Regions from separate parts of the Streptomyces sp. NPDC020884 genome, predicted to be linked through region 1. Evidence: riboswitches for the same ligand, from Rfam matches in the RefSeq annotation. Region 1 holds a riboswitch; the other holds the start of a gene.
The links. Region 1 has a riboswitch for cyclic di-AMP ahead of ACH4UK_RS32295 (transglycosylase SLT domain-containing protein). Riboswitches for the same ligand answer to the same signal wherever they lie in the genome.
Positions count from the first base shown of each region.

Region 2: it holds a riboswitch for cyclic di-AMP, as region 1 does, so the genes downstream of both, ACH4UK_RS11705 (NlpC/P60 family protein) here and ACH4UK_RS32295 (transglycosylase SLT domain-containing protein) in region 1, are expected to answer to the same signal.

Region 1 covers NZ_JBIRRY010000012.1:114,429-121,816, forward strand. Annotated here, with positions in the region: gene ACH4UK_RS32280 (dihydrodipicolinate reductase) at 1-544, shown strand, start outside; gene ACH4UK_RS32285 (carboxymuconolactone decarboxylase family protein) at 541-1,041, shown strand; gene ACH4UK_RS32290 (GMC oxidoreductase) at 1,096-2,739, opposite strand; gene ACH4UK_RS32295 (transglycosylase SLT domain-containing protein) at 2,885-3,739, opposite strand; cyclic di-AMP (ydaO/yuaA leader) riboswitch at 3,744-3,931, opposite strand; gene ACH4UK_RS32300 (FAD-dependent oxidoreductase) at 4,383-5,774, shown strand; gene ACH4UK_RS32305 (SpoIIE family protein phosphatase) at 5,790-7,388, opposite strand, start outside.
Region 2 covers NZ_JBIRRY010000003.1:183,231-190,618, reverse strand. Annotated here, with positions in the region: gene ACH4UK_RS11715 (NlpC/P60 family protein) at 1-273, opposite strand, end outside; gene ACH4UK_RS11710 (hypothetical protein) at 519-872, shown strand; gene ACH4UK_RS11705 (NlpC/P60 family protein) at 928-2,115, opposite strand; cyclic di-AMP (ydaO/yuaA leader) riboswitch at 2,123-2,289, opposite strand; gene pcrA (DNA helicase PcrA) at 2,580-5,018, shown strand; gene ACH4UK_RS11695 (peptidoglycan DD-metalloendopeptidase family protein) at 5,079-6,905, opposite strand; gene ACH4UK_RS11690 (esterase/lipase family protein) at 7,111-7,388, opposite strand, start outside.

The sequences.
Region 1 (7,388 bases):
TCTGATCGGCATGGGGCACCCGATGGACTACGAGCCGCTGATGCTGGCGGAGAGCGTTCCGACGATGGTGTGGGGCGGTCAGATACGTCTCATGGCGCGGGCGCTGGGCGTCGAGCTCGACGAGATCCGCGAGACCCTGGACCGCCGGGCGCTGGAGAGAGAGGTGCAGACCCGCACGATGGGCGGGTTCGCGGCGGGCACGCAGGGCGCCGTGCGCTTCGAGGTGCAGGGCATCGTGGACGGCGTGCCCCGCATCGTCATCGAGCACATCACCCGTATTCATCCCTCGTGCGCGCCCGACTGGCCCTCCCCGCCCGACGGGGTGGGCGCGCACCGGGTGGTGATCGAGGGCCGTCCCCGTATCGAGGTGACGGTCGAGGCCTCCGACGAGGGCGAGAACCGGTCGGCGGGCGGGAACGCCACCGCGGTCGGACGGCTCGTCTCGGCGATCGACTGGTTGGTGGACGCGAAACCGGGCCTGTACGACGCACTCGACGTTCCGCTGCGGCCTGCGGTCGGCAGGCTGGGAAGGAGACCGGCATGATCATCGATATTCCGGAGGGCCAGGAGCCCATCGGCTACGTATGGGGGGAGATGGTCCCCGGCATCGGCATGGCCGCGGCCACCTTCTCCATGTCCGTGTACGAGCACACGACGCTGGGGCTGCGGGAGTTCGAGGCGGCGCGGCTGCGGGTCGCGCAGATCAACGGGTGCCTGTTCTGCCTGGACTGGCGGACCGAGCGGGACGGGGCGAAGGTCGAGGAGGCGTTCGCCGCGGCGGTGATCCAGTGGCGTACGACCGATGCCTTCGACGAGCGGACCCGGCTGGCGGCGGAGTACGCCGAGCGGTACACGCTCGACCATCACGGTCTCGACGATGCCTTCTGGAAGCGGATGACCGCGCACTACAGCCAGGCGGAGATCGTGGAGCTGACGATGAGCATCGGCTCGTGGCTGGCGTTCGGGCGGCTCAACCATGTGCTGGGGATCGACGCGGTGTGCGTTCTGCCGGGTCACCGGGAAAGGGTCGAACACCCCTGACGGAGTCCGGGGCCGCCGGGTTGGCACTCCCGGCCCCGGGCTCTCCGTGGTCACCTACAGATCGGTCGCGATGATCCGCTCGATGTTGCGCTCGGCGAGCGCGGTGATGGTGACGAACGGGTTGACGCTGGTGTTGCCGGGGATCAGGGCGCCGTCGATGACGTACAGGCCCGGGTAGCCGTGCAGCCGGCCGTAGTTGTCGGTGGCCTTGTCCAGGACCGCGCCGCCCAGCGGGTGGTAGGTGAGGTGGTCGCCCCAGATCTTGTAGACGCCGAAGAGGTCCGTGCGGTAGATCGTGCCCTCCTTCTGGTTGATCTTGTCGAAGATGGTCTTCGCGGCGTCGATGGACGGCTGCTTCCACGCCGTCTGCCAGTTCAGCTCCGCCTTGCCCGCCGCCGCGTTCCAGGTGAACTGGGCGCGGTTGGGGTTCTTGGTGATCGACAGGTAGAACGAGGCCCAGGTCTCGATCCCGGTGGGCAGCGGAGCGACTTCGGCGAACGCTCCGCCGGCGTCCCAGTTGTCGATGCCGCCGGTGGGGATGGAGGACTGCACCTGCCCCGTCGGGTCCCAGAGGTGGTTGGCGCGGCCGCACATGACGTTGCCGTTGTCGCCCCAGCCCTTGCCGATCTCGTTGTTGAGGAGCGGCAGCGCACCGGTGGCCTTGAGGCCGACGAGCAGCTTGCTGGTGCCCACGCTGCCCGCGGCGAAGAACACCTTGTCCGCGGTGACGGTCTTGGTGACGGTGGTCTGGCCGCTGGTGTCGAGCTGGTCGATGAGCACCGTGTAGCCGCCGCCCGGGGCGGGGGTGACGGTGGTGACCTTGTGGAGCGGGGTGATGGTGACCCGGCCGGTGGCCTTGATCCGGTCGATGTAGGTCTTCTGGAGCGACTTCTTGCCGTAGTTGTTGCCGTAGAGGATCTCGGCGTCCAGGGCTGACTTGGGGACGGTTCCGGCCGCCTCCTGCTTCATGTAGTCCCAGTCGTAGACCGCGGGCACGAAGAGGAACGGGAAGCCGGAGCGCTGGGCGTGTTTTCGGCCGACCCGGGCGTACTGGTAACAGTCGACGGTGTCGAACCACGCGGGATCGATGGTGGTGACGCCCAGCCCGCTGTTGGCGCGCGGGTAGTAGGTGCTGTACATCTCCTCGGCGTTCACCGTCGGGAGGATGGCGCCGAAGTTCTCCCGGCGCGGGGTGACGGCCATGCCGCCGTTGACCAGGGACCCGCCGCCGACGCCGCGGCCCTGGTAGACCGTGATGCCGGAGAACTCCTCCGCGTCCAGGATGCCGGTGTAGCGGTTGACGTTCTTGTCGATGGGGAAGCCGAGGAAGTTGCTCAGCGGCTGCTTGGTGCGGGTCCGCAGCCAGAACGAGCGGTCGTCCGGTCTGGTGGTGTTGGCGAAGATCTTGCCGTCCGCGCCCGGGGTGTCCCAGGCCATGCCCATCTCGATCATGTGGACGTCCGTGCCGGCCTGGGCGAGCCGGAGGGCGGCCACGGAGCCGCCGTATCCGGTGCCGATGACCAGGACCGGCACATGGGCGCCGGAGCCGATCGGCGCCGCTGCCGTGCGGACGCTCGCCCATGACGGCGCGGCGGGTCCGGCAAGCGCCGCGGCCCCCAGAAGAGAACCTGTTCCTGTGATGAACCTTCGACGCGAGACACCCTTGGCCTCGCCATCCTGCGTGGTAGCGTCACTCATGTGACATCCCTCACTCTCGACAGAGTGCAACAGGTTCTACTGTCGATCGCGTGGTAAGTCACTAGAAACTTGGGGGTAACTTCCCGTACAGGCCTGAGGGGCCCCGGACCGTGGTCCGGGGCCCCTCAGGCCTGTACGGGAAGGCTCAGTACGCGCCGAAGACGTTGTCGATCGAGCCGTACCGGTCCGCGGCGTAGTTGCACGCGGCCGTGATGTTGGCGACCGGGTCGTAGCTGTCGGTCGAGGTGCCGGGCACGTGGTAGGCCTGGAAGGTCGGGTCGATGACCTGGAGCAGCCCCTTGGACGGGGTGCCCTTGACCGCGTTGGAGTCCCAGTTGTTGATCGCGGCCGGATTGCCGGAGGACTCGCGGATGATGTTGCGGTGGATGCCCTCGTAGGTGCCGGGGATGCCCTGCTCGGCCATGACGGCGAGCGACTCCTTGATCCAGCCGTCGAGGTCGTTCGTGTAGGTGACGGCGCTCTTCTCGGCGGCCGGAGCGGCCTGTGCCACGGGGGCGGCGTCGACGCGCTCCGAACGGTCGGCGCGGTCCGCCGAGGCGCCGCGTGCGGCGGACGGGGAAGCCTTGCCAGCCTTGCCAGCCTTGCCGGCCTTGGCGTCCGACGGGGCGGCGGCCTTGCTTCCGAGGGTCAGCTTGACACCCGGGTGAATAAGGTCGGGATTCCCTCCGACGATCTTCCGGTTGCCTTCGTACAGCTTCTTCCAGCCGCCGCTGACGGAATGCTCGCGGGCGATCTTGGAAAGCGTTTCGCCGGCCACCACGGAATGCTGGGCGGGTGCGGCGCGCACGGCGGAATCAGCCGATGCGGCCACCGAGGCGGGCACCACGGCCTGCGGCGCGGCGGCGGGCGCAGGGGCCGCGAAGGCGCTGGTGGCGCCGATGACCGGCAGGGCGAGAACGGCTCCGCCGGTGGTCATGGCGGCGAGGCCGCGGCTCAGCGAGGTGGACTTGGGACGGCGGTGCTTACCCTGTGCGGGCATGGGGAATTCCTCTCCGGCGCCTGCGAGGTGAGCTGTCGGGTTCAGACGGGAGATGTCTGGCCGCACGAAGATGCGACTTCACCCCAAGCCGTTCCGGTTACGGATCGGCGACTTACCTGGGTCCCCCGCTCCTGCCGTACGTGAGTGGGTTTCGGATTCCCGGACGGCGGCAGGATTCGGCGTTCCATCCGGATTGACGGTGACCGTAGGCGAGAAACGCGGAACAGAACAACCCCCGCATTCCGCTTTCCCTTTTCCACGCAAGATCGAATGGCGGAATTCCCGGATCGGGCCGTGCCGCCACGGCGTCAACTTTCTTCGCACAGAAGGGAACCGATGGATCCGCTTCTGCGTCCGCACCCTCGGACGTGACGCTCACCACTCCCTCGCGGTGATGGCCAAAACAGGCCTAGGCAAATGCCTCAACAATCCCAATAGACCCTTTATGGATGAGTGAACCAAAAGAGCCAAATCGACCATATCGGCACAAGGAAAGGGATCAATCGGTCACTCGCGACAGGGCCGGTCGACGAGCCCGCGGGACGATCGCTTACGGTGTGGGGTGGAGACTAGTAAGCCAACCCTTACCTCCGACGTACGCTGTACCTGCCCGCGTTCGCCCGCCCCGAAGGAACACCACGCCATGACACGCCCCGTCCGCGTCGCCATTGTCGGAGCCGGCCCCGCCGGTATCTACGCTGCGGACGCGCTGCTCAAATCCGAGGTCTGCCAGGACCCGGGGGTCTCCATCGACCTCTTCGAGCGCATGCCCGCGCCCTTCGGCCTGATCCGTTACGGCGTGGCCCCCGACCACCCGCGCATCAAGGGCATCGTCAAGGCCCTGCACCAGGTGCTGGACAAGCCCCAGATCCGGCTCTTCGGGAACGTCAGCTACCCCGATGACATCGGCCTGGACGACCTGCGGTCGTTCTACGACGCGGTGATCTTCTCCACCGGCGCCGAGGCCGACCGGGCGCTCGACATCCCCGGCATGCAGCTGGACGGTTCCTACGGCGCGGCCGAGTTCGTCTCCTGGTACGACGGGCACCCCGAGGTCCCGCGCACCTGGCCGCTCACCGCGGAGAAGGTCGCCGTGCTCGGCGTGGGGAACGTGGCCCTGGACGTGGCCCGCGTCCTGGCCAAGACGGCGGACGAGCTGCTGCCCACCGAGATCCCGGACAACGTGTACCAGGGCCTCAAGGCGAACAAGGCGCTGGAGGTGCATGTGTTCGGGCGGCGTGGCCCGGCGCAGGCCAAGTTCAGCCCGATGGAGCTGCGGGAGCTGGACCACTCCCCCAACATCGAGGTCATCGTCAACCCCGAGGACATCGACTACGACGAGGGCTCCATCGCCACCCGGCGCGAGAACAAGCAGGCCAACATGGTCGCGCAGACCCTGGAGAACTGGGCGATCCGGGACGTCGGCGACCGCCCGCACAAGCTGTTCCTGCACTTCTTCGAGTCCCCGGTCGAGATCCTCGGCGACGACGGCGAGGTCGTGGCGCTGCGCACCGAGCGCACCGAGCTGGACGGCACCGGCAACGTCCGGGGCACCGGCCGGTTCACCGACTGGGACGTGCAGAGCGTCTACCGGGCCGTCGGCTACTACTCGGAGGAACTGCCCAAGCTCCCCTTCGACGTGGCCTCCGGCACCGTCCCGCACGAGGCGGGCCGCGTCATCTCCGGTGACGAGCACATGGCCTCGGTCTACGTCACGGGCTGGATCAAGCGCGGCCCCATCGGTCTGATCGGGCACACGAAGGGCGACGCCAACGAGACCGTCGCCTGCGTCCTGGAGGACCGCGCCGCCGGCCGGCTGCCCGAGCCCGCCACACCCGCTCCGGAGGCCGTCGAGGCCTTCCTGCAGGACCGGGACGTGCGGTACACCACCTGGGAGGGCTGGCACAAGCTGGACGCCCACGAGCAGGCGCTCGGTGCGGCCCAGGGCCGTGAGCGGATCAAGGTCGTGGAGCGCGAGGGCATGCTGGAGGCCTCCGGCTCCTTCGTGCCGGCCGAGCGCCCCGCCGACGCCTGATCGACGAGAGGCCTTCTAGGGGGCCGGATCCGGGGCTGCCGCCGAGCGCCCCGGGTCCGGCCCCCGGAACGTGCGCCACAGGTCCGGTCCAGGATGCCGGGCCGTCGGGGGCCGCCGGACGGTCGGGGTCTCGCCCCAGCGGGCGGCCAGCAGGATCGCGATGTCGTCCGGGCGGTCGGTGGCCGCTCTGGCCTCTCCGATGACCTGGTCGGCCGTCTCGGCCAGGGGTACCGTGCCGATGCGCTCCACGGTGGCGCGCAGCCGCTCGATCCCCTCGTCGATGTCCGTGCCGGGGCGCTCGATCAGCCCGTCCGTGAACAGGGCGAGCATCGCGCCCGGTTCGAGTCGCATCTGGGTGACGGGGTAGGACGCGCGCCCGTCGATCCCGAGCACGATGCCGCCGGGCAGGTCCAGCACTTCCGTCCGGCCGTCGGGCCGCCGCAGCACGGGCTGCGGATGCCCCGCCCGTACGGCACGGGCCACCCCGGTCTCCGGGTCGAAAGCGATGTAGCAACAGCTCGCGAACTGCCCCGGGTCGAGGTCGATGAGCAGCCGGTTGGTACCGCTGATCACCTCCTGCGGATCATGGTTGCTCAGCGCGAACGCCCGTACCGCACTGCGCAGTTGCCCCATCGTCGCGGCGGCGGCGACGCCGTGGCCCTGTACGTCCCCGATGACCAGGGCGAGTTCATGGCCGGTCTCGATGACGTCATACCAGTCGCCGCCCACGTCCATGCCCTGGGTGCCGGAGAGGTAGCGCCCCAGGGTGTCCACCCCGTCGACCTCCGGCAACCGGTGCGGCAGCAGGGCGTCCTGGAGCCCGCGGGCGAGGGCCACCTCGCTGTCGTAGCGCTGGGCGCGCTGCAGGGCCTGGGCGATGAGCCCGGCCAGGGCCGTCAGGACGGTGCGCTCCTCCGGACTGAAGCCGCGGGGCCGGTCGAAGCCGAGGATGCAGGAGCCGACGGGCCGCCCGGAGGCGATCAGCGGCAGGAACGCCCGCGCCCCGACGTCCGCGTCGATCGGGATGCCCGGATAGGCCTCGGCCAGGCGCTGCATGGACTCGAAGAACAGCGGGCGGCCCGTCGTCAGGGTCTCCACCCCGGGGATGTTCACGTCGAGCCCGACCCCGTCGAAGCGGTCGAGGAAGCCCTTGGGGAATCCCGTCTCCCAGGCCAGATGGAGATGGCGCTCGTTCAGCAGGTAGATGGCGAGCTGACGGCCGCCGAACGCGGGCAGCAGCTCCTCGGTGACCACCGCGGAGACCTGACGCGCCGTGACCGCCTCGGTCAGCGCGATGGCGAGGGCCACCGGCCGGTACAGCGCGGAGGAACGGTCGGCGGTCGAGCCGATGCCCAGGCCGGGTGTCGTCACGGAACCAGGGGCGTAGGCCGGCTGGTCGGTCGCCTGAAGGACCACGCTGATCCCGTCGTGACCCGGATACAGGGACACCGACAGCCAGCGCGAGGGCGGGCGCCGGGCGAGGAAGTGGACGGGCTCGTCGGCGATGAGAGCTGCCCGGTAGTGGTCCGCGTACGCCTCGTGGCCGAACCACGGCAGGGCCTGCCACACCACATGCCCCACGAGCTCCGCACGGGGGTGGCCGAGCAGCTCCTC
Region 2 (7,388 bases), on a different contig from region 1:
GGCGGCCTCGTCGGTCAGGGACTCGACGGTTCTGGTGGCGGTGGCCGCCTTCTCCTTCGCCCCGTTGTACTGCTCCGTGGCGACCTCGGCGTCGTGGTACAGCCGGTCGATCTTCGCCCGGACCTGGGCGGCGGTGGGGGCCGGTTCGGCGGGGGCCGCGCCCGCCCCGGTGACCGAGCCGGCGGTGGCCGCCCCGGCGAGCGCCAGGGTGGCCGCGGTGCGGGCAGCAGGGCCGGTGAGCGGGTGCTGCTTGGGTTTCCGGTGCGCTGCCACGGGGGTGGCGTCCTTCCTGTCGGCTGCCCGCCGGGGGATACCGGGGGTCCGGGAGGGACGCTAATCCTGGCGCGGGGAAAAGGGTCACCATGAAAGCTATTGCCCTGATGTGACGTTTCGCCAGCCGCAACTGATCGGAAATAAGGCCTCATTACGGGGCCATTCGCTCAGGGTCGAGGAAAGCGCGCAAGGAAGGCTTACCTCACTGCATGGTGAAACCCTGGCCATGGCTAGGCTCCGGAACCATGGACGTACTCATCAATGTCTTCGTCGCCCTGCACATCATCGGCATCGCCTCCCTGCTGGGCGGCTTCCTGACGCAGATGAAGGCCATGGGAGAGGGCACCGCCCGCTTCGGTCCGGCCATGCTCCACGGCGCGCTGACCATGCTCGTCACCGGCATCGCCCTCGTCGGCCTCAACCAGGCCGACGACCAGGCCGTGAACAACGTCAAGATCGGCATCAAGCTGGCGGTGCTGGTCGTGATCCTCGCCCTGGTGTACGTCAAGCGGGACGAGGAGAAGGTCGACAAGGGCGCGTTCGCGGCGGTCGGCGGACTGACGGTCGCCAACATCTTCATCGCCACGGTCTGGACCTGAGGCCCTCCGGGGGCGGGGGCGGCCGCCGCGGGCCGCCCCCGCCCCCGGACGCGTACTACGCCGGCCGCACGCTCCCGTAGATCGGCATGTAGTAGATCGACTCCTCGCGCACGTTCGCACCCGGCTTCGGGGCGTGGATCATCATCCCGTCGCCCTTGTAGATGCCGACATGGCTGATGTCGTCGTAGAAGAAGACCAGGTCGCCCGGCTGGAGATCCGCCGTGGCGACCCGGGTGCCGACCTTCACCTGGTCCCAGGTCGTCCGCGGCAGGTCCACGCCCGCCTCCCGCCACGCCGCCTGCGTCAGTCCCGAGCAGTCGTACGAGGCCGGGCCCGAGGCGCCCCACACATACGGCTTCCCGATCTGGGAGCGGGCGAAGTCCAGCACCTTCTGCGCCTTGGCGGCGTAGCTGCCGCCCGCACCGGTGCCGGAGCCCGATCCCGTGCCCGTACCGGAACCGGAGCCCGTGCCCGAACCGCCGCCGGACTCCTTCGCGGCCTCCTCGCGGGCCTTCTTCTCGGCCGCGGCCCGCTCCTTCGCCTCGGCGGCCTGCCGGGCGGCCAGCTTCGCCGCCTTCTCCTTCGCCTCGGCCTCCTTCTTGCGCTCCAGCTCCGCCAGCCGCGCCTTCTCCTCGGCGGTCAGCCGCGACAGCAGGCCGCGGGCCTCGGTGAGCTTGGTCTGCACGTCCTTCTTGCTCGAGGCGAGCGTGGACTGCGTCTCGGTGAGGGTCTCCAGGCTCTTCACCGCCTCCGCGCGCTTCTTCGCCGCCGAGGCCTGCTGCGAACGGAACGCGGTGACGGCCTTCTGCTGCCGCTCCGTCGCCCGGTCCATCAGCCGGCTCTGGTCGAAGTACCCCTGCGGGTCGTCCGCCAGGAAGAAGGTCGCCGTGGGGGCGATGCCGCCGCTGCGGTACTGGGCCGCCGCGTACGAGCCCAGCGCGCGGCGCGCCTCGTTGATCTTCTCCGTCCGCTTCGCCACGTCGGAGAGCAGCGTGTCGACCTTCGTCTGCTGGGACGCGGAGGCGGCCTTGGCCCGGTTGTACTCCTGGGTCGCGCTGCCCGCCTGCCGGTACAGGGCGTCGACCTTCTTCTGCACTTCCTCGATGGCGGGCTTCGGCTCCGCGGGCGCGGCCGTGGCGCTCTGCGTGGAGAGCAGCGTCACGGAGGCCAGCGCGGCCGTCGTCAGCCCGACGGCGGGGGTGGTGGTGCGCACCTTCGTGCGCGGCTTGCGATGCGATGCCAAGACCGGCATCTCCTTCCGTGGACCGCCTACCGGGTTAGCTGTCGGGTTCGGACGGAACGGAAGGCTGTCCTACGGTCCGGATGCGAGGGCACGGACCGATTCACCCCGGTTCTGCGTGTGGGTCCCCGGTTCCGAACGGCCAGGGCGGCAGGACGGATTCGGCAGAGGTGTCCGTCGGGCGTGGTTCGCCCCAGGGAGGTACGGGCCACCTGACCGAGCACGCTAGCCAACCGGCCCCGCCGCTGGGAAGGACGATGAGCGATATGCCCGATACATTTTCGTGACCTTTCCGGATCGGGGGCCCGGCACCCCCTCCGACCGGCCCCTCCTTCACGGAACGTGGACGTCCGTTCTCCGTGTGTACCCGGTCCGGGCGTGTCGGCGGCCGGACCGGAGGGCGGCGGGCGACCGCTTTCGGGCTTCGGCGGAAGGTTGTCAGTGCGGCCCCCTAAACTCGGGAGGCGATGAGCAGCCTCTTTGACGACAGTTTCCTGACCGGCCTCCAGCCCGCGGAGGACGGCCCCCCGCCGCCCCCCGAGGACCACGCGCCCGAAGCGGTGCCGGAGGGACTCTTCGAAAGCGTCTACGACGCGCCCCCGCCGCCCCGGGAGGGGTACTACCGGGACGGCCACCCGCGCCCGGTGATCGACGCCGCCGCGCTGCTCGACGGGCTCAACACCGAGCAGCGCGCCGCCGTGGTGCACGCCGGGTCCCCGCTGCTCATCGTCGCCGGGGCCGGCTCCGGCAAGACCCGGGTGCTCACCCACCGCATCGCCCACCTGCTGGCCGAGCGCGGGACGCACCCCGGGCAGATCCTCGCGATCACCTTCACCAACAAGGCCGCGGGCGAGATGAAGGAGCGCGTCGAGCAGCTCGTCGGCCCGCGCGCCCACGCCATGTGGGTCATGACCTTCCACAGCGCGTGCGTCCGCATCCTGCGCCGCGAGTCCAAGAAGCTCGGATTCACCTCGTCGTTCTCGATCTACGACGCCGCCGACTCCAAGCGCCTGATGGCCCTGGTCTGCCGCGACCTCGACCTGGACCCCAAGCGCTACCCGCCGAAGTCCTTCACCGCCAAGGTCTCCAACCTCAAGAACGAGCTCATCGACGAGGAGACCTTCGCCGGACAGGCGACGGATGGTTTCGAGAAGACCCTCGCCCAGGCGTACGCGCTCTACCAGGCCCGCCTGCGCGAGGCCAACGCCCTGGACTTCGACGACATCATCATGACGACGGTCCACCTCCTGCAGGCCTTCCCGGACGTCGCCGAGCACTACCGCCGCCGCTTCCGCCACGTCCTGGTCGACGAGTACCAGGACACCAACCACGCGCAGTACACCCTGGTGCGGGAGCTGGTCGGCCCGGCCGGAGAGGCCGACGCCCCCGCCGAGCTGTGCGTGGTCGGCGACGCGGACCAGTCGATCTACGCCTTCCGGGGCGCGACCATCCGCAACATCCTCCAGTTCGAGGAGGACTACCCGAGCGCGACGACGATCATGCTCGAGCAGAACTACCGCTCCACGCAGACGATCCTCTCCGCCGCCAACGCCGTCATCGAGCGCAACGAGAGCCGCCGCCCCAAGAACCTCTGGACCAACGCCGGCAGCGGCGCCCGCATCACCGGCTATGTTGCCGACACCGAGCACGACGAGGCGCAGTTCGTCGCCGACGAGATCGACCGGCTCACCGACGCGGGCGACGCCAAGGCCGGCGACGTCGCCGTCTTCTACCGGACCAACGCCCAGTCCCGTGTCTTCGAAGAGATCTTCATCCGCGTCGGCCTGCCCTACAAGGTCGTCGGAGGCGTGCGCTTCTACGAGCGCAAGGAGGTCCGGGACGTCCTGGCCTACCTCCGGGTCCTCGCCAACCCCGAGGACACCGTCCCGCTGCGCCGCATCCTCAACGTCCCCAAGCGCGGCATCGGCGACCGCGCCGAGGCCATGATCGACGCCCTGTCGATGCGCGAGAAGATCTCCTTCCCGCAGGCCCTGCGCCGCGTCGACGAGGCGTACGGCATGGCGGCCCGCTCGTCCAACGCCGTCAAGCGCTTCAACACGCTGATGGAGGAGCTGCGCACCATCGTCGAGTCCAACGCCGGACCCGCCGTCGTGCTGGAAGCCGTCCTGGAGCGGACCGGCTATCTCGCCGAACTCCAGGCCTCCACCGACCCGCAGGACGAGACCCGCATCGAGAACCTCCAGGAACTCGCCGCCGTCGCCCTCGAATTCGAGCAGGAGCGCGGCGACGAGGAGGGCGCCGGCACGCTCGCGGAGTTCCTGGAGAAGGTCGCGCTCGTCGCCGACTCCGACCAGATCCCCGACGAGGACGAGGACGGCTCCGGCGTCATCACGCTGATGACCCTGCACACGGCGAAGGGGCTGGAGTTCCCGGTCGTCTTCCTCACCGGCATGGAGGACGGCGTCTTCCCGCACATGCGGGCCCTCGGCCAGACCAAGGAGCTGGAGGAGGAGCGCCGCCTCGCCTACGTCGGCATCACCCGCGCCCGCGAACGGCTCTACCTCACCCGCGCGGCGATGCGCAGCGCCTGGGGCCAGCCCTCGTACAACCCGCCGTCGCGGTTCCTGGAGGAGATCCCGGAACAGCACCTGGACTGGAAGCGCAAGGGCCCGATGGCCGCCCCCGCCGGACCCACCTCCGGCATCACGTCCTCGCTCTCCTCCTCCCGCTCCCGCACCGGCCCCTCGGGCTTCGCGACCCGGCGCGGCACGGAGAAGCCGACGGTCACCCTCATCGTCGGGGACCGCGTCACGCACGACCAGTTCGGGCTCGGCACGGTGACGGCCGTCGAGGGCTTCGGCGACCAGGCCAAGGCGACGGTCGACTTCGGCGACGAGCGCCCGAAGAAGCTGCTGCTGCGGTACGCACCGGTCGAGAAGCTGTAGACCGCGCGGACGAACGTGAAAAAGGGGGGCCGCAGCCCCCCTTTTTTCACACGCTGCCCGTCAGGTCGGGTCGACGCCCTTGCTGCGCAGCCACGCCAGCGGGTCGATCGCCGAGCCGCCGCCGGGCCGGACCTCGAAGTGCAGGTGCGGACCGGTGGAGTTGCCCGAATTCCCGGAGTACGCGATGACGTCACCGGCCTTCACCGGGCCCGAGCGGATCTTGGTGCTGCTGAGGTGGCAGTACCAGGTCTCGGTGCCGTCGGCGGCGGTCACGATCGCCATGACCCCGTAGGCGCTGTTCAGCTGGGTGCGCACGGTGCCGTCGGTCGCGGCCATCACCGGAGTGCCGTACGAGACGGGGAAGTCGATGCCCGAGTGCACGGACATCCAGTTGACGCCCGCCTGACCGTAATAGGCGCTCAGCCCGTGCTGCTTGACCGGCAGGACGAACTTGGGGCGCAGCGCCTCACGGCGTGCGGCCTCCTCCTCGCGCTTCTTCTTCTCCGCCGCCTGCCGCTCCCGCAGGTCGATGCGCTCCTGGGTGCGGCTCGCGCGCTCGCGGAAGTCGTCGCTGCCCTCGGAGAGCTGCTCCAGCTGGCTGTCCAGCCGGTTGTTCGCGGCGACCGGCTTGACCGTGCTGGGGTCGGCGACCGCCAGCGAGGTGGTCGTCTCGTCCTGCTTCTCCTCGCCACCGGGCATCCCGCCGACCGAGGCGGCGGCGATGCCCGCGACGCTCATGACACAGGCGGAGGGCACCGCGACGGTCAACAGCGCGGAGCGCTTGGCGGGGCTGCGGCGGCGGGACCGGTTGCGGGGAGCGGGGGGACGGACTGCGGTGCGGTTCACGGAGTGCGGGGCCGGGGACTCGTCCTCGGCGTCCGGCTCCGGCGCGGCGTCCGGTGCGAGGGCGGTGAACCCGGCGGTGGAGGCGGGGTCGGTCGCAGGATCCTCGGCCGCACCGTCCACAGCGGCCGACGCCTGTTCGTACAGCGGGTACGACGTCTGTTCGGGCTCGTACGCGGTGTCCCCGGGCGTGGCACCGGAGTTCCAGGCGGTCGCGTCGTAGGCGCCGGTGTCGTACGCAGCCGTGCCGTAGCCGCCGGCGTCGGCGTACGAACCGGTGTCGTACGAGCCGGTGTCGGCGTATGAGCCGGGGCTGTCGTAGGAACCGGTGCTGTCGTACGCGCCGGTGTCGTAGGAACCGGTGTCCTGCGTGCCCGGGTCGAGCGTTCCGGTGGTGAAGGCGGTGGTGGCGTAGGTCCCGGTGTCGGCGGCGACGGCCGGCGTGCCGTACGCGCCGACCGGATACGCCCCGGTCTCGTAGGCGTCGGCCCCGTGGACGCCGCCGGTTCCGTACGCGGTGTCGGCGGGATACGCCACGGCGTCGTAGGCGCCCGTCTCGTACGCCCCGGTGCCGTACGCCTCCGTGCCGTACGCCTCCGTGGCGTACGGGGCGTTCGTGGCGTAGGAGGCGTCGGTGCCGTACGGGGCCTCGGGGAAGCCGGTGGTGGGGAACGCGCCGGTGTCGGCGGTCGCCCACTGACCGGTGAGGTCCTGGTCGGCTACCTGCTGCCAGGACCCGGAGGTGTCCCACTGCTGCGGGGCCTGCTCCTGGGCGGCGTAGCCGTCGTACGTGAGGGTCTGCTGTGCGCCGGTGTTCCACGCGGAGGCGTCGTACTGGCCGCTGTGGTCCGGCTGTCCGGTCGCATACGCGGTGTCGTAGCCGTTGTTGTAGGTGCTGTCGCCGTACCCGGCGGCGGGGTGACCCGCGTCGTATCCGGTGTCGTGGCCGCCCGGAAGGGAGCCGAAGAGCGGGTCGGTGTCGAAGCTTCCGGTCGATCGGTCGTCGTACCCGACGTGCCCGGCGTGGGGGTGCTGGTCGTTCACCAACTTCTCTCTCGCCTCGGCAGCAGGACTGTTCTGGGTCCCGGTCAGGGGTGTCCCAGGGGGAAGCAGTGGCCGCGACTGTACCCGGCGGTATGTGAGGACGACAATCTTCGACAGGTTTTACGTTCGTAGGAAACGGGCAATCGGCCGCCTTTCGGTGGACGACAGACGCAGCTTTGGCCCTACGTTCGAGTGGTGTTCTATTTCAGGCGACGGAAGCCGCTCCGGGGGCGGCGTTGGAGTCCCCCTCGGCCTCCGGTGCCTCAAGAGCCTCACGGATCGCGGCGGCCACCGTCGGATGAACCGGCAGCGCGAGGTGCCCGATGCCGGTGACGCGTACGTTCACCGCGTCGAGATCGGGGTGGTCGACGCACGCCGTCTCGACGGGGACCATCACCTGGTCCAACTCGCTCCAGAAGCTCACGAACCTGGTCCGGCAGCCGGGGGCGGGCCCGCGCAGTTCCTCGATCACGGGGGAGCCGC